DNA from 4 places in the Glutamicibacter sp. MCAF14 genome. Region 3 is predicted to be linked to each of the others. Evidence: riboswitches for the same ligand, from Rfam matches in the RefSeq annotation. Region 3 holds a riboswitch; each other region holds the start of a gene.
What was found. Region 3 has a riboswitch for S-adenosylmethionine ahead of AB4Y71_RS06530 (bifunctional o-acetylhomoserine/o-acetylserine sulfhydrylase). Riboswitches for the same ligand answer to the same signal wherever they lie in the genome.
Positions count from the first base shown of each region.

Region 1: it holds a riboswitch for S-adenosylmethionine, as region 3 does, so the genes downstream of both, AB4Y71_RS13925 (OsmC family protein) here and AB4Y71_RS06530 (bifunctional o-acetylhomoserine/o-acetylserine sulfhydrylase) in region 3, are expected to answer to the same signal.
Region 2: it holds a riboswitch for S-adenosylmethionine, as region 3 does, so the genes downstream of both, AB4Y71_RS01290 (substrate-binding domain-containing protein) here and AB4Y71_RS06530 (bifunctional o-acetylhomoserine/o-acetylserine sulfhydrylase) in region 3, are expected to answer to the same signal.
Region 4: it holds a riboswitch for S-adenosylmethionine, as region 3 does, so the genes downstream of both, AB4Y71_RS13120 (O-acetylhomoserine aminocarboxypropyltransferase/cysteine synthase family protein) here and AB4Y71_RS06530 (bifunctional o-acetylhomoserine/o-acetylserine sulfhydrylase) in region 3, are expected to answer to the same signal.

Region 1 covers NZ_JBFREO010000006.1:78,499-82,704, reverse strand. The annotation lists gene AB4Y71_RS13935 (SDR family oxidoreductase) at 1-682, shown strand, start outside; gene AB4Y71_RS13930 (L-idonate 5-dehydrogenase) at 696-1,727, shown strand; gene AB4Y71_RS13925 (OsmC family protein) at 1,805-2,356, opposite strand; SAM riboswitch class IV at 2,387-2,508, opposite strand; gene AB4Y71_RS13920 (DEAD/DEAH box helicase) at 2,648-4,206, shown strand, end outside.
Region 2 covers NZ_JBFREO010000001.1:275,402-279,607, forward strand. The annotation lists gene AB4Y71_RS01280 (GntP family permease) at 1-1,190, shown strand, start outside; gene AB4Y71_RS01285 (SdpI family protein) at 1,298-1,654, opposite strand; SAM riboswitch class I at 1,871-1,961, shown strand; gene AB4Y71_RS01290 (substrate-binding domain-containing protein) at 2,075-3,070, shown strand; gene AB4Y71_RS01295 (sugar ABC transporter ATP-binding protein) at 3,054-4,206, shown strand, end outside.
Region 3 covers NZ_JBFREO010000003.1:235,557-239,762, reverse strand. The annotation lists gene AB4Y71_RS06540 (GNAT family acetyltransferase) at 1-421, shown strand, start outside; gene AB4Y71_RS06535 (VOC family protein) at 471-1,115, opposite strand; SAM riboswitch class IV at 1,289-1,407, shown strand; gene AB4Y71_RS06530 (bifunctional o-acetylhomoserine/o-acetylserine sulfhydrylase) at 1,499-2,842, shown strand; gene metX (homoserine O-acetyltransferase MetX) at 2,845-3,990, shown strand; gene AB4Y71_RS06520 (SGNH/GDSL hydrolase family protein) at 4,074-4,206, opposite strand, start outside.
Region 4 covers NZ_JBFREO010000005.1:233,756-237,961, reverse strand. The annotation lists gene AB4Y71_RS13130 (DeoR/GlpR family DNA-binding transcription regulator) at 1-39, opposite strand, end outside; gene AB4Y71_RS13125 (CoA-binding protein) at 319-813, opposite strand; gene AB4Y71_RS13120 (O-acetylhomoserine aminocarboxypropyltransferase/cysteine synthase family protein) at 813-2,186, opposite strand; SAM riboswitch class I at 2,302-2,396, opposite strand; gene AB4Y71_RS13115 (histidine phosphatase family protein) at 2,508-3,068, shown strand; gene AB4Y71_RS13110 (RNA polymerase sigma factor) at 3,189-3,686, shown strand; gene AB4Y71_RS13105 (methylated-DNA--[protein]-cysteine S-methyltransferase) at 3,683-4,206, shown strand, end outside.

The DNA of each region.
Region 1 (4,206 bases), on a different contig from region 3:
CGATGCCGGTGCCACCATCATCCTGCACGGCCGCGATGCGCAAAGGCTTGACAAAACGGCCGCCGAATTCGCCGCCTGCTACGGCGCAGAAAGAATCCATAGCGTCTGCTTCGATGTCACCGATGACGCTGCTGTGCGCGAGAATATCGCCGCCATCGAAAAGACCATCGGCCCCATCCGCATTCTGGTGAACAACGCAGGCATCCAGCACCGCGTGCCTATGCTGGAACTGGAAGTCGCCGACTGGCAGCGCGTGATCGATACCAACCTCACCAGCGCCTTCTTAGTAGGCCGAGAAGTCGCACATGGCATGGTAGAACGCGGCGAAGGCAAGATCATCAACATCTGTTCGGTGCAAACCGACCTGGCCCGACCCACCATCTCCGCCTACACCGCGGCCAAGGGCGGACTGCGCAATCTCACCCGCGCCATGACCGCAGAATGGGCCGGAGCAGGACTTCAGATCAACGGCATCGCACCGGGCTATATCCACACCGAAATGACGCAGAATCTGGTGGATGACGAGAAATTCAACTCCTGGATCCTGGGCCGCACCCCGGCTGGCCGTTGGGGAACCGTCGAGGACCTGGCAGGCCCAGCAGTGTGGTTGGCCTCGGGTGGATCGAACTACGTGAACGGGCAAACCATTTTCATCGACGGAGGCATGAGCGTTGTCGTCTAGCACCCTGTCCAACATGACCTTGGCCGTCGTGGCGCACGCGGCCGGGGACCTGCGCATCGAGCAGATCGAGCTGCCAGCACCGGCAGCAAATGAGGCACGCGTAGCCATTGCCTACGGAGGCATCTGCGGATCGGACCTGCACTACTGGAGCCACGGAGCCGCTGGGGAATCCATCCTCAAGGCCCCGATGGTTCTGGGGCACGAGATCGTCGGCACCGTCATCCAGGCTGCCGCCGACGGCAGCGGTCCGCCAGCCGGAACCAAAGTTGCGGTGCACCCTGCAACACCAGGGGAGACCGGGGAACCTTATCCGGAGGCCTGCCCGAACCTTTCACCGGGATGCACCTACCTGGGCTCGGCTGCCCGCTACCCGCATACCCAGGGCGCCTTTGCGCGCGAGGTGAATCTGCCCTCCCGGATGCTTCGCGAACTGCCTGCCGGACTGTCGCTGCGCGACGCTGCGCTGGCCGAGCCAGCCGCAGTGGCTTGGCACGCGGTATCGCGAGCCGGCGAGGTTGCCGGCAAGAAGGCGTTGGTCATTGGCGCTGGCCCGATCGGAGCGCTGGCCGTGGCCGTGCTCAAGCGTGCCGGAGCCGAAGAAATCATCGCGGTGGACATGCACGATAAGCCGCTGGAAATTGCCAAGGAACTGGGTGCCACATCCACCTTGCGTGCCGATGACCAGGATGCAATTGCCAAGGTGAACGCCGATGTGGTGATCGAGGCCAGCGGCAATTACCGCGGATTGGCCTCGGCGGTGCGCGGTGCTGTGCGCGGCGGGCGCGTGGTCATGGTCGGGTTGCTGCCTTCGGGAGAGCAGCCTGCACTGATTTCCCTGGCGATTACCCGCGAGCTGGAACTTGCCGGGTCCTTCCGCTTCAACGGCGAAATCGACCAGGTGCTTGCTGCCCTGGCCGATGGCTCATTGCAGATTTCCGCGGCGGTAACCCACGAATTCCCGGTGGCCGAGGGCCTCGAAGCCTTTGAAACAGCCAAGAATTCTTCGAAGTCCGGCAAGGTCTTGCTGAACTTCCTCGGGAAGTAGCCCGCCTTTACCGCAAGTGCGCCGCCGCAGCCCCGAAGCCAGGGCTCGCGGCGGCTACTTGTTTGGTTTAGCGGACGTTAATTGGCCGCTGCAATGCTCACCGCGGTACGCACCGGTACCGGGTTGGCGAACAAATCCAGCACGGGGCAGTGGGCGTCCACTGCCTGGCGCAGCTCCTCATAGCGTTCGGCCGATTCCGGGCCGGCAATCTGGATGTCCAGATCCACAGAGGAGAAGCTCGGACGGATGGCCTTGTCGATGCCGAACAGGCCGCGGACATCGAGGTGGCCATTGGCCACAATCTTCACGTCGTCCACCTGGATGCCAAGGTTCTGGGCATACAAGCGGTAGACCACGACTTGGCAGGAAATGAGTGCGCCCAGCGCGTATTCCACTGGGCTGGCGGCCACGTCGTTGCCACCCAATGCGGCAGGCTCATCGACCTGGAAGGAATGCTTGCCGGACACAATGTTGCTGGCTACCGAATCGAAGCCCTCGCCTTCGACGGTGAACGTCAGCTTGGCGCTTTGCGGGGCGGCTGAAATGCGTTCGCCCCAGCCATGGCCTGCTTCTTGCAGGCGCTGGGCGCGGTCCTCGGAAATGCTGAGGGTAGATGCTGCGTTAGTCATGGGAATTAATCCCCTTTCTGGCGCAAGGGGCGCCATCGCTTACGCACCTTGGCGGTCAAGATGCGTCGAATCTTCACCTGGGGCACCCCGCACAATGACGAAGGAGGGTTGCCGTCCACTCAGCCAGGGCTCAAGCAGTGGAACTCGTGATTCAATGGTTCTTTTCTACCGGCCACGTTGCCTGTGAGTAAAGGGCGGGGTAACTTTTCTTCACTAAGCATCTTGTCGGGGAGCTGGCTAAGATGGAATTTAGCTTTCGGGCATCTACTGCACGATCAATGAACGGCGAGTATGGAATTCCAGCTGACACTTTCTGCGGCCCAGACCCTGGTGACCGAATCCGAATACGACTTGGGCCAGTTCCTGTGCGATTCCGGAAAAGTGCAGATTGCCAACCGGGTCATGCAACCCGGCTCCACCCGCATCTCCGGCATGGTGCTGCGCGATTCGGTGATGGCCCAGCTGGAAATCACCGAGGGCAATATCAGCTTCAGTAGCTTTTGCGGGAAGCACCCAGGTGTGCAGTCTTGTGAAGATGTCGCCGCCTTGCTCATCGAGGTGACCACCGAAGAGGACCAAGGCTTCTACGTTTCTGATTCCGGGGTGGACCCCCACGCGTGGAAACGCAACAGCAAGCCGCAGTGGGAACGCACCTTGGACCGGTTGCTTCCAACTATTGTTGATGAACCGCTGGCAGCCGAAGAACCGCTGGGACTGATCCTCAAGGTGATCAGTGAACCACGCTACGGCGGAGAAGACGCTCTGAGCCTGCAAGCCCGCCCAGCCCGACAGGGCACCAAGAGCCCGTGGATCCAGACCGGGGTCAGCTGGCGCAGCGTGGCCTTCGACGCGCGATTTTCCAAGAAGCAGCGCCGTGCGCTGGTTGAACTGGACCGGCTGCGCGAGCACGTAGAACAAGATACCTACCGCCATTCCTGGGATCCCAAGGACTGGATCTCGCTGATGAACCTGCCCGGCCAGGACCTGCTGGATGCCTTTGAATCCCTACGCGAAGCCGGGGTGCAGATCGTCAACGGCGGTTCAGCGGCCAAAGTGCCAGTAGAGTTCAGCGAGCAGCCAGCCCTGGCCCATGTGGATTTGCGGCGCGGTGAATATGGGCTGGTCATGAAAGGCAAACTGCGTGGACCAAGGGCAGAGCATACCTACCTGCTGCCGATAGGCAACCCTCCAACCTTGCTGGCCTATGCCTCCAGCCCCTTGCCGAAGTCGAAGCAAATCGGTTTGGCACTATTTGCTGAACCGGTGACGAAGGAACTGGCGACATTCATTGAATCCGGAGCGCAAACCGTTCCGCAGCAAAGCATCGGGCTTTTTGAACAACAGCATCTGGACCGGTTGCGCCTCATGGCACCGTTGAAAAGCGAAGATGAAAGCTACCCGATTCCGGTTCCAGCACGTCCTAGCCTCAAGGTCTGGTTGGAGAGCATCCAAACTCCACTAACCGTGCGCTATTCGTGGGAATACACCAGCAAGGGACCGCGCCAGCGTGCAGTCGAAAAGGAGATCGCCGATTCGGTCCAGGACAAGCTCGGTGCCCAGGCTTCCTTGGGCCAACTGACTTCTTCGGGTATTTTCCCGTCCAAGAAATTCACCACCTCCGAGTCCATCGAGTTCTTGGTCTACGCCTTGCCACTGCTGGCCGAGCATCCCGATGTGGTCATTGAAGAGCAGAACAGGCTCCCGAAGTACCGGATCAATCATGAGCCAGCCACCGTCAGCGTTGAAGCTGGGGAAAGCACCGGAGACTGGTTCGACCTGTCGGTGGTAGTGCTTATCGATGACATCAAGGTTCCGTTCGCCCAGTTGCTGGAGGCCTTGACCAAGCAAGA
Region 2 (4,206 bases), on a different contig from region 3:
CCATGGGCAATATCGGCTTGGTGATTCTCTTCGGTACGATGATCGGCGTCATTCTGGAGAAATCCGGCGCGGCGATCTCCATGGCAGATGCACTGATCAAGGTTCTGGGTACACGATTCCCCAACCTGACCCTGTCGATCATCGGCTACATCGTTTCCATTCCGGTTTTCTGCGACTCGGGCTACGTGGTCCTTAACTCCCTTCGCAAAGCCATCACCTTGCGCACCGGTGTCTCGGCGCTGGCGACTTCTATCGCGCTGATGACCGGCCTGTATGCCACCCACACGATGGTGCCGCCAACTCCGGGCCCGTTGGCTGCGGCAGAAAGCATCGGCATTGCCGAGAATCTGGGTTTGATCATTGCAGTCGGACTGCCAGTTGCCGCGATCTCGGCCCTTGCAGGCTTGGCCTACGCCAGCCGGTTCAACAAGTCCAAGTGGACCCCGCTGCCCAGCGACGACGAGCATGACATCGCCGAACTCGACTACGAGCAGCTGCGTGCAAGCTTCGGCAAATTGCCTAGGCCGGCGATGGCATTCATGCCGATCCTTGTTCCCCTGGTACTGATCTGTGCCGCCTCCATTGCAAAGCTGCCATCGCACCCTATTGGCGAGGGAACGGCACTTGAGATCCTTTCCTTCCTTGGTACTCCGGTTATCGCGCTGATCTTCGGCCTGTTTGCCGCGACCTTCCTGTTGCGCGGTGGCAACAAGCTGTCGGTCTTCAATGAGCAGATGAAGGAAGCGGTGCGCACCGCCGCTCCGATCTTGCTGATCACAGGCGCCGGCGCTGGCTTCGGCGCGGTACTGGCCGCTTCGGACCTGACCACGATCCTTTCCGATTCACTCAGCGGACTGGGCTTGGGCCTGGCCGTGCCATTCTTGATCGCTGCTGCGCTGAAGTCCGCGCAGGGCTCGTCCACCGTTTCAATGGTGACCACTTCTGCTCTGGTCGCCCCGATGCTCGGTTCGCTTGGCTTGGATTCGCAGCTGGGCATGGTGCTTACCGTGCTGGCTGTCGGTGCCGGTGCAATGGTTGTTTCGCATGCAAACGACTCGTACTTCTGGGTTGTTTCGCAACTCAGCCGGATTCCGGTCATCACCGCGTATAAGACCTTGAGCGTGGCGACCGCCATCCAAGGCACTGCGGCGTTTGTGACCGTACTGATTCTCGGAGCCGTACTGCTGTAGTAGGACGCTGACCGCGCAAGCAACGGATCGCACCATCTGCCGATGGTGCGATCCGTTGCTTTAAGCATGTGTCTGAAATTGGTAGCCGAAGAGCGAAGGCCTGCCCGCTAGACGCGTCGCGCGGCCTTGTTCGCTTTGGCAGCCGAGACCATCAGCAACACGATAATGGCCAGATAACCTGCGCCGGTCGTGGCGAAGGCGAAACCGAACTGGCCCAGCACGCAGAGAATCGCTGCACCGGCCAGCATGGCCCAGCCTGCCCATGAAGCCGCGGCCATCAGCGGCGCAGCCTTCCGATGCCCTGCCAGCCAGACCTCGTCGCTGGCCAAGGTATGGCGCGTCTTGATGCCGATGGCCGCATTGCGCGCGAGCTTTCCATCCCGGGCCATGGGTGCGAGGAACGCTGCCACCAAAGTGATGCCCAGCAACCCGAGCATGAAGGGGATGACGCCTGCTGGATCCACGTTCCACCTGTTCTGACTATTCGCCGTGAACAGCCATCCTATTCGGAGGCAGAGCAGTTCCCGAGTTCAAATTTCGTCATTCAAGGGTCATATGACGGCCGCGCTGCCATCGATCAGGCAGGCAGGAGGCTCGAAGATGACGTATTTTGTCCTGCCGTTCCCTCGTATGACAGTGCCCTTCCAAGACTGCTGCCGGCAGTGGTTGACTCGGAGCACAACCCATCCAGAGCGGCTGAGAGACCTGGCTCCGCGACGCCGCAGCAAGCCTGCATCCCGCAGGTAGTGCTAACGCCAGGATCGATGGAACTTCCGGGCCACGAAGTGTGAACTTCTGTTCGGGATCCCTCGGTTCAATATTTCCACGAGAGGGACGGCATGACTCGCACTCGACCGAACACCTTAAAATTTCTTGCCACAGCCATGGCAGCAGTAACACTGCTTACCGGTTGCTCGCTAAAGGAGCCACGCCCAGAATTAGCGCCGGTTGCGGCGCAAAGCAGCAACCCGCAAGAGGAGCAGAGTATTGACGATGTCCCTTCACTCGAGGGCAAAAAAGTTGGCATCGCTGCCAAAGACATCCTGCACGACTACTCGCGTGTGATCTACCAGCAAATCCAAGAACGAGTCGAAGAGCTTGGCGGAGAAGTCATCGCTACCCAGGCCGAGGCCAAAGATGAGAAGCACGTCTCTGACGTGGAAAACCTGATTACCCAGTCTCCAGACGTCATCGTGGTGATCTTGGGTGATGCGCAAACGCTCACCCCTGCCTTGGCTAAAGTGGACGCCGCCGGGATCCCACTGTTCACCATCGACTTCCAGAGTGAATACTCGAAGAACAATGTCACTAGCGACAACTGGAACGTAGGAACCACGTTAGCTCGCACCATGGCCGAGGACCTCCATGGCAAGGGCAAGATCCTAGTATTCAATGGCTTCCCCGGCGTGACTCCCTGCCGGATTCGATACAACAGCTTGAACTTGGTTCTCGAAGATTATCCAAACATCGAGAAGATCTCCCCTGAACTGCAGGACAAGTACGAGGGCACTATTGAAGATGCCAAAAACCAGATTCAGGATCAGCTGCGCAGGCTGCCAGCAGGTGAAATTGACGCAATCTGGTCTTGCTGGGATATGCCGCTGATTGGTGCTGCGCAGGCCATAGACCCTACGGATAACGACATCAAGCTCTACGGTGTGGACGCAGAACCTGGAGCCTTGGATTTGATCGCGAATCCAGAGAGCTCATACCAATTCACAGTCGCCCAACCCATCAAGCAAATGGCCACAACCTCGGCCGCGAATATCGCATTGTTCCTTGATGGACAAACTGATCGGGTTCCGAATACCAGCTATGTCGAGCCAATTTTCGTCGACAAGGAAAACGTGAATCAGGTGCGCAATGACAACGGGATCTAATGAACTGCTGAGCATGGCCGGCATACGTAAATCTTTTGGCGCCGTCACTGTGCTCGACAATGTCCAACTTCGACTGCGGGCTGGCGAAGTACTCGGGTTGGTGGGCGAGAATGGCGCAGGAAAATCCACTCTGATAAAAATCCTCACAGGGCTGTACACCCTAGACTCTGGGCAGATTGACCTTGCTGGGCAGGCTGTCCAAATTCGCCGACCGGCCGACGCCGAAGCATTGGGCATTGAAGTCATCCATCAGGACCGTCACCTGGCCGGTCGCTTGACCGTCGCCGAACAACTGTATCTGGGAACTACCAAGAGCCGTGGACTCTGGCGCCGTGAGCGTAGCGTGCAAGAAGCAGCTCGGGCCGACATCTTGCGAACCACCGGTCAGGAGCTGGATACGGCGGCTTTCGTTGATGAGCTGAGTGTTGCTCAGCAACAACTGATCCAAATAGCCCGTGCAGTGTTGGCCGAACCCAAAGTGCTGATCCTGGACGAGCCGACCGCGCCGTTGGCCAATGACGAAGTCGCACAGCTTTTCGGCACCATCCGCCACCTGCGCGATCGTGGTGTAGGAATTATTTTCATCTCGCACTACCTGCAAGAACTGCAGCAGATTACCGATCGGATCACGGTGTTGCGCAACGGCAAGAATGCCGGCGATGCCAGCTTCGCGGACGGGGACAGCATTGAAGATGTCATCGGCTTGATGCTAGGTAATCAGGTCAATGAATTCTCACATCAGAAGCACGAGGTACGTCCTGTTCAGGGCGAGCCTGCCCTCGAACTGGTGGACCTGTCGGTCGCTGGCAAGTTGGGCAACATCAATCTCGCGGTAGCCCCCGGAGAAATCGTCGCCGTCACGGGATTGGTGGGATCAGGTATTGAGGTGCTCGCCGATGCGATCACCGGCCTCCATTCACACACGGGCTCTGCCGTGTTGCACGGTCGACCGGTGACTTCTGCAGCTGACTTTGTCGCTCGTGCCGGCGCCTACGTCCCATCGAATCGACACCAAGATGGAATCTTCTTGCGCAACACCGTGCGTGAGAATATTGCCGCTGCAAGCCTGCGAAAGCTCGGACGGCGCCTGGGCTTGCTGGATGCTCGCAGGGAGCGGGATGCCGCCAGCGAACTGG
Region 3 (4,206 bases):
GAGCGAGAAATACCTCCACCAAGCTGTTGACTTGTGGGAAGCCACCGGGCTGACTCGTCCGTGGAATGATCCGCTCGCTGACGCTCGACGGGCTTTGCACGAACCCACCTCTACGGTGCTGGCCATGATCGAAAATGATCAGGTTGTGGGCACTGCGATGACTGGCCATGACGGGCACCGCGGTTGGCTCTACTACGTTGCAGTGGATCCGCGCAGGCAGGGCAATGGCCTGGGCAGGTCCTTGGTGGATGCGGCCAGCTTGTGGCTGCGAGAACGGGCAGTGCCCAAGGTGCAGCTCATGGTCCGCAGCGAAAACGCTGCCGTCATCGATTTCTATGAACGCCTGGGCTTTGAAGACCAGCAGGTCGTTGTCTTGGGCCGGCGTCTGGACCAGTCTGAGGCAAGAGCCGGAAAAGAATGAAGGCGGGGACGCCATTGGCCCCGCCTTCGTGAGTTCATTTTTGAACTTCTTACAGCACCACGGTGCCGGACTCGGTTTCAAAGGTTACCGACATGATGCCCGGAGTGCCATTCGGAGCTTCATATTGCATGGTGACAGCTCCCAAATTGACGTTCTGCGGCTGGCCGAGCCAATCCAGCACCCGTTCGCGCGAACCGGCGATGGCTATCTCGCTGATGGCACCAACCGGTTCAAGCGACTTGGACGGATGCAGGTCCTCAGTACCGTCATCCCATGAGATCAGGTATGGGCACTGCGGGTCGGCGATCAGGCCCTTGATACCAATTTGCTGCCAGGTCAGTTCGCGGCCATCAGGGAACTTGCGGTTGCCAGGCACTGACTTGCGGCCCAGGCGGTCTTCGGCGCTGGATAGATCCTCCACCGAGACGCACCAGCCCATCCAGCCACCGCCGAGTTCCGAGCGGGCGCGAACAGCCTGTCCGAAGGGTGCCTTGTCGCTGGCCGGGTGGTTCAGCACCTCGACTACTTCCAAGTACTGGCCGTGCTTGAGCGGGAAGATGACATTGCGTGTTCCGAATCGTGGATGCACGCCACCCTTGACGAACTCCAAGCCGAGCGACTCGGAGATTCTTTGCGCGGTTGGCATCAGCCCATCAGGGCCGCATGCATAACTTACGTGATCTAGCCTCATCATGTGCCCATCATGGCAACATGTGATGGCAGTCTCTACTTAGGTAACCCTAAGCGGGGCGAATGCTATCGAATAGTCTGCGGAAAAGTCCTCAAAAATACGGAATATGACCGATTGAGTCCAAGGCCAAGCGCCTGCATTGCAAAGATCTTCGGTTCTCGGGCAAACTGGATGCAGGTCATGAGTCCCAGTAACAAGCCCCGGCTTACTGGGCGGCAACCCTCCACCGCGGTGGGGTGCCCCGGGTGAAGACCTGGCCCTTGAATGCGCAAGGCATCAAGGACAAGCGCGGGTTACCCCTGGAAGTTCTCTCGATACGGTGCTTCCTGTCGGTGTCTTTTCAGTGGCGTACCCCCATAGTCATGAAACGCTATTTGGAGGAAACCATGAGCAGCAACTGGTCATTTGAAACCCGTCAGATCCACTCCGGCCAGACCCCGGATCCGACAACTGGAGCACGAGCTCTCCCTATTTTCCAGACCACTTCTTTCGTCTTCCCTAGCGCCAAGAGCGCTGCTGCGCGATTCGCGCTGCAGGAATTGGAGCCGATCTACACGCGTATCGGAAACCCGACGACTGACGCAGTGGAAACCCGCATTGCCGACCTTGAAGGCGGTGTCGGAGCACTGCTGCTCTCTTCGGGACAGGCAGCAACCACCTTCGCCATCTTGAACTTGGCCGAGGCCGGCGACCACCTGGTTGCCAGCCCAAGCCTTTACGGCGGAACGCAGAACCTGCTCAAGCACACCCTGAAGCGCCTGGGCATCGAGGTCACCTTCGTCTCTGATCCGGATAACCTCGATGAATGGCGTGCCGCGGTCCGCCCGAACACCAAGGCATTCTTCGGAGAGAGCATCTCCAATCCGCGTCAGGATGTCCTGAATATCGAGGACATTTCGGCCATCGCCCACGAAGCCGGCGTGCCGCTGCTGGTGGACAACACCCTGGCCACCCCGTACCTGATCCGCCCGATCGAGTGGGGCGCGGATATCGTGATCCATTCGGCCACCAAATTCCTTGGCGGCCACGGAAATGCCATCGCAGGCGTCATCGTGGATTCGGGCAAATTCGACTTCGGCAAGGATGCGGAACGCTTCCCAGGATTCAACACCCCGGATGAGTCCTACAACGGCCTGGTCTTCGCCCGCGACCTGGGTGTCAATGGCATCCTGGGCGCGAATCTGGCCTACATCCTCAAGGCCCGTGTGCAGCTGCTGCGCGACTTGGGCGCCTCGGTTGCACCGTTCAATGCTTTCCTGATCGCCCAGGGGCTGGAAACCTTGTCGCTGCGCATTGAGCGCCACGGCCAGAACGCCGTCGAGGTTGCCAACTGGCTCGAAGCCCGCGGCGAAGTGCGCAAGGTCGCTTACGCAGGCCTGAAGTCCTCGCCTTGGTACGAGCGTGCGCAGAAGTACAGCGACCAGGGCGCTGGCTCGGTCATCGCCTTCGAATTGGAAGGCGGCTCAGAAGCAGGCCAGGCCTTCGTCGACGCGCTGGTGCTGCACTCCAACGTGGCGAATATCGGCGACGTGCGCTCCTTGGTCATCCACCCGGCCTCCACGACCCACGCGCAGCTTTCCGAGGCCGAGCAGGTTGCCGCTGGCGTCAGCCCGGGACTGGTGCGCCTGAGCGTTGGGCTGGAGAACATCAAGGACATTCTGGCCGATTTGGAACTGGGCTTCGCAGCTGTCGGCGCCCTTGAGAACAAGGAACTGCAGGAAACTCTCTAGGCATGGCATCCATTGTGACTACTGAAGATACTCTTCGCGCCGAAGAGCTCGCTGGCGGACAAGACGGCATTTTGCGTCGTAGTTCCGTGGGGGAGCACTGCTTTGAATTTGGCGGATACCTTCCCGAGGTGGAGCTGGGCTTTGAAACCTGGGGAACCCTAGCTGCCGACGGTTCCAACGCGGTACTGGTGATGCATGCACTGACCGGTGACGCGCACGTTGCCCAGGGCGATTCGCAAAGCGACGGCTGGTGGGAAGGTTTCGTGGGCCCTGGCGCCACGATTGACACCAATGAGTACTTCGTCGTGTCCATCAACATGGTGGGCGGTTGCAATGGATCCACCGGCCCGGCGTCCCTGGATGAGCAAGGCGTGCCCTACGGTTCGCGCTTCCCGTTCGTGACCATCAAGGACTCGGTGCGCCTCGAAGCGCGTCTGGCCAAGCAGCTGGGAATTGATTCCTGGCATGCGGTCATCGGTGGTTCGATGGGCGGGGCGCGTGCTCTGGAGTACGCGGTGCAGTTCCCGCAGCAGGTGAAGAATCTGGTGGTGATGGCATCCAGCGCGCAGGCAACTGCCGAGCAAATCGCCTTCGCCCAGGTGCAGACCCAGTCCATCCGCTTGGATCCGCACTTCTGCAATGGCGATTACTACGGCAATGAGGCCCGCCCGGACGCTGGTCTGGGTTTGGCCCGCCGCCTGGCCCACATCACCTATCGTTCTGAAGCCGAGCTCGAAACCCGTTTCTCGCGCAACCCGCAGGAAGGCGAGAAGCCAACGGGCCAGCTCGACGGAGCGCGTGGGCGCTACCAGGTGGAAAGCTATTTGGATCACCAAGCCAGCAAGCTGGTGAATCGCTTTGATGCCAACAGCTATCTCGTGCTCACCGAAGCGCTGATGAGCCACGATGTGGCTCGCGGCCATGAATCCTTGGAAGCTGCGTTGGCCCGCTTGGCGAAAGTCAACGTGGTAGTTGCAGCGGTGACCAGTGACCGCCTGTACTTCCCAGAGCAGTCGGTGAAACTGGCTTCGTCGCTGGCTAAGCCGAAACCTGTGCACTACATTGATTCGCCCATCGGACATGATGGCTTCCTGACCGATGCCAAGCAGCTCGATGGGGTCCTTCGGACGTTGGTATTCGGAGACTGATCATCGGCCGCGTAGCCGGATCGCTTGTAAAGCCAGAAGCAGTTCCACCAGTTATCGGTGGAACTGCTTCTGGCTTTTACTAGCTAATTTGCGCTGTCGCCTGCACCGAGGGAATCATTGGGCATGGTGTTCGCAAATGGTGCAGCCGAAGGACGTTTCGCGGTGATGCCATCGCCGGAGGACTGGTGGCGCAAACGGCGCAATACCCACGGCGCC
Region 4 (4,206 bases), on a different contig from region 3:
CTGTTCAAGGATCAGCCGGTGTCGTTCTTCGGCGAACATTCATGCCTCCACGATTTGTCATGACCTGCAACACATGAATCTGTGTTTCCATGACTTTATGCCCGAATGCGTGGCATCGTCAAGCGAAAATGTGGTGAATATTTGGCAATTTCTGTGTTTGTTTGGGTTTGTTGGATATTAAGCCAAGTGGACGCGGGTGCGCCTGCTCCTTAATCGCGAAAATAAAATCCTGCTAGTTGCAGTCTTCTGCGCACAACAAAAGGCAGCCATGCCACCGTGAAGGTGGCACAGCTGCCTTGTGGGATTATCCAAGACCGCTTAGGCGAGCACCTGGCGCTTGGAAGAAATCACGCCGGTGTTGAACCCAGCCAGGCGCAGGCCGCCGTGGAAGCGGGCGTGCTCGATCTTCACGCAGCGGTCCATCACCACATTCATGCCGGCAGCCTCGGCCCGGTGGGCAACTTCCTCATGCCATGAACCCAGCTGCAGCCACAGGGTCTTCGCGCCTACGGCCAGGGCCTCATCCAGCACGGTGGGCAGGTCGTCGTGCTTGCGGAAGACCTCGACCAGATCCGGGGTTTCCGGAAGGTCGGCCAGCGACTTGTAAACCGGCTGGCCCAGGATCTCATCCAGGACCGGGTTGATGAAGTACACCTTGTACTTGGACGAGGACAGCAGGTAGGTCGCCACGAAATAGCTCGCGCGCGATGGCTTGTTCGAGGCGCCGACAATCGCGATGGTCTTGGTTTGGCGCAGGATCTCCAGACGCTGTGCGGCTCCCGGAGCTTCCCACGTGGTTTCAGCGGCGCTCATTAGTTCGCTCCCTTCGATGCTGCAGGAATGGCGCAGGCAGCGCCGTCATAGGTCGGTGCCGCAAATTCCTCGGTGGCACCAGCGACAGCTTCTTGCGAAGCGGTTAATGCCTGGTCCAGATCCCAGAGGATGTCCTCGAGGTCTTCCAAGCCCACCGAGAGGCGGATCAGATCTTCTGGCACACCGGCGGAGACCAGCTGGTCGGCGCTGAGCTGCTGGTGGGTGGTGGAGGCCGGGTGCAGCACCAAGGTGCGGGCATCGCCGATATTGGCCAGGTGGCTGGCCAGCTGCAGTGCTTCGATGAACTTGGAGCCGGCTTCGCGCCCGCCCTTCACCCCGAAGCTGAAGACCGAGCCGACGCCCATGGGCAGCAGTTCCTTGGCCTGGGCGTACTGCGGGTGGGATTCCAAACCGGCGTAGTTCACGTAGGTGACGCGCTCATCGGCTTCCAGCCAGGCGGCTACCTGCTTCGCGTTGGACAGGTGGTTGTCCATGCGCTGCGGCAAGGTTTCCAAGCCCTGCAGCAGCTGGAATGCTGACTGCGCCGGCAGCGAGGGACCGAAGTCGCGCAGCTGTTCGCTGCGCAGCTTGGTCAGGAAGCCGTATTCACCGAAGTTGTCCCACCAGGAGACGTTGCCGTAGCTGGCTACCGGTTCGGTCATCGTGGGGAACTTGCCGTTGCCCCAGTTGAACTTGCCCGATTCGATGACCACGCCGCCCAAGGTGGTGCCGTGCCCGCCGATGAACTTAGTGGCGGAGTGGATGACGATATCCGCGCCGTGCTCGATGGGACGCAGGATGTATGGGGGAGTGAGGGTCGAGTCGACGACCAGCGGGAGATTGTGGCGGTGCGCCACCTCGGCCAGGCCCTTCAGGTCGGCGATGTCGCCCGATGGGTTGGCCACGATCTCGGTATAGACCGCCTTGGTGTTCTCCTGGATGGCCGCTTCGAAATCGGCTGGGTCATTGGAGGAAACGAAGGTGGTGTCGATGCCGAAGCGGCGCAGCGAGACATCGAGCTGGGTGATGGTGCCGCCGTAGAGCTTGGAGGACGCCACGATGTGGTCTCCGGCCTGCGCCAGCGCGGCGAAGGTAACGAATTCTGCGGCCATGCCTGAACCGGTGGCTACCGCGCCGATGCCGCCTTCCAGCGATGCCATGCGCTCTTCAAAAGCGGCCACGGTGGGGTTGCCAATGCGCGAGTAGATATTGCCGTACTTCTGCAGGGCGAAGAGGTTGGCTGCGTCATCGGCGTCCTTGAACACGAACGAGGTGCTCTGGTAGATGGGCACTGCGCGGGCGCCGTGCTCGGCATCGGGGGTGCCGCCGGCATGCAATGCGCGGGTGCGGAATCCAAACTTGTGATCTGCCATGATGGCGTACGACTCCTTGTCGATTGGGTGTTCGCGCTCGCCGCACTGCGGGTCGCGATCGAGGCAGGAATCCCGGAATCAATGTCGCTTCCTGCCGTGGGACAACGGGTAAGCGGCTGCATCGTTTCTGGCGGTAGCACCGTTGCCACCGGATGTGGCAGGTTGCTGCGGCGTCAACGAACCAGATCTCTCAGCCGCTCGGGATGGTGTAATAATCTTCGCAACATGACCCTTCGTGACCCAACTATGAGTCGTAACGTTGCGTATTGAGGATATTTTCACAGATTATTCGACCCGCAGCGCCACCACTAAGCTGGAGCCATGGAGACTTCGTTGGCGCTGGTCCGGCACGGGCAGACAGATTGGAACCTTGCAGGACGCCTGCAAGGACGCACAGATATTCCGTTGAACGAGACCGGACGCGAGCAAGCCCGCGCGGCAGGGCGAGCGCTGGCCGGACAGGGCTGGAGCCTGATTCTGGGTTCTCCGCTGGAACGCGCGCAGGAAACTGCCACGTTGATGGCCGAGCAGCTCGGGGCTGCTACCGGCGATGCCGTCCCCGAACTCATTGAACGCGGTTTCGGGCCGTTGGAGGGCCGGATCATGGCCGAGGTGAGTGAAGAAGAGACGGCCGCCGCCAAGGACCAGCTTGAACCGCGCGCGGATATCCTGAGCAGGGCGATCCCAACGCTATTGGAACTGGCCAAGGCGCACGCCGGGACGAAGATCATGATTGTCAGCCACGGCGCCACTATGCGCAACATCCGTGATGCCCTGGCCGGAACCAAGGAAGCGCGGGGCGTGGAAAACGGTGAAGTGCTGGATATTGACTTGCACCGATTGCAGCAGCTGGCCGATGAACTGGATCTGGTCGCACTCTAGCGCCTGGCTTTGCCACCATCCGGGGGTGCGGGAAAAATTGTGGGCACCGGCTCACGGAACCGGCCCGCGGTACGTTTACAGGGTGAAGGCCCACGACGGGCTCCAGCTTCCAGGAGAGCCATGCAAGCACCGTTTGAACGGATAGTCCAAGAATATGGGCTCAACGTGCTGCGGGTCTGCCGCGCCCTGCTCGATGAGCACCGCGCGCAGGATGCCTGGTCCGAGACCTTCCTCGCAGCGCTGAAGGCTTATCCGAACCTGCCCGAAGATGCCAACGTTGCGGCCTGGCTGGTGCGCATCGCACGCAACAAGGCCGTCGACGAGTTGCGCAAGCACAAGCCCGAAAGCCTGGTCGAAATGGATCTGGAAGGCACCTTGGACTCCGGGCCGGGGCCCGGCGCGCAACTGGAAAATCTGCAGTTGTGGCATGAGGTCAACCAGCTGCCGCCCAAGCAACGGCAAGTGATTGCCTACCGGTACCTGGGCGGCCTGAGCTACGCGGGTATCGCCGGAATCATTTCCGGCAGCGAAGCAGCCGCGCGGCGCGCTGGCGCCGACGGGATCAAGAACTTGCGAGCCCGCCTGGGAGAATCCGAACTATGGCGGGAGCAGCCATGAACAAGAGCAAAGCGCAAGAACCAGGCACCGAGGATTCCGCGGTCCTTGCCGCATTGGGCCAGAAGCTCGCCGCGCAGGCACACGAGCAGGCGCTGGTGGATGTTGCCTACCGCATTGTCGACAGCCCGCTGGGAAGCCTGCTGCTGGCCAGTACGCAAAACGGCCTGGCGCGCGTCGCCTTCGAATCCGAGGACCATGACCGGATCCTGGAGCTGCTTTCCGAAAAGCTCGGTTCGCGCATCCTGCGCGATGCGAAGCGCCTGGATGCCGCAGCCCGGCAGCTCGATGAATACTTCTCCGGCCAGCGCCAAGGGTTCGAACTGGCCCTGGACCTGACGCTCTCCACCGATTTCCGTCGGCAGGTGCAGCTTCAGCTCGGGCAGATCGCCTATGGGCAAACTTGCAGCTACGCCCAGATGGCGCAGCAGATCGGCAAGCCCAAAGCCGTGCGTGCCGTTGGCTCAGCATGCGCCACCAACCCGATTCCCATCGTGCTGCCCTGCCACCGGGTGCTGCGCAC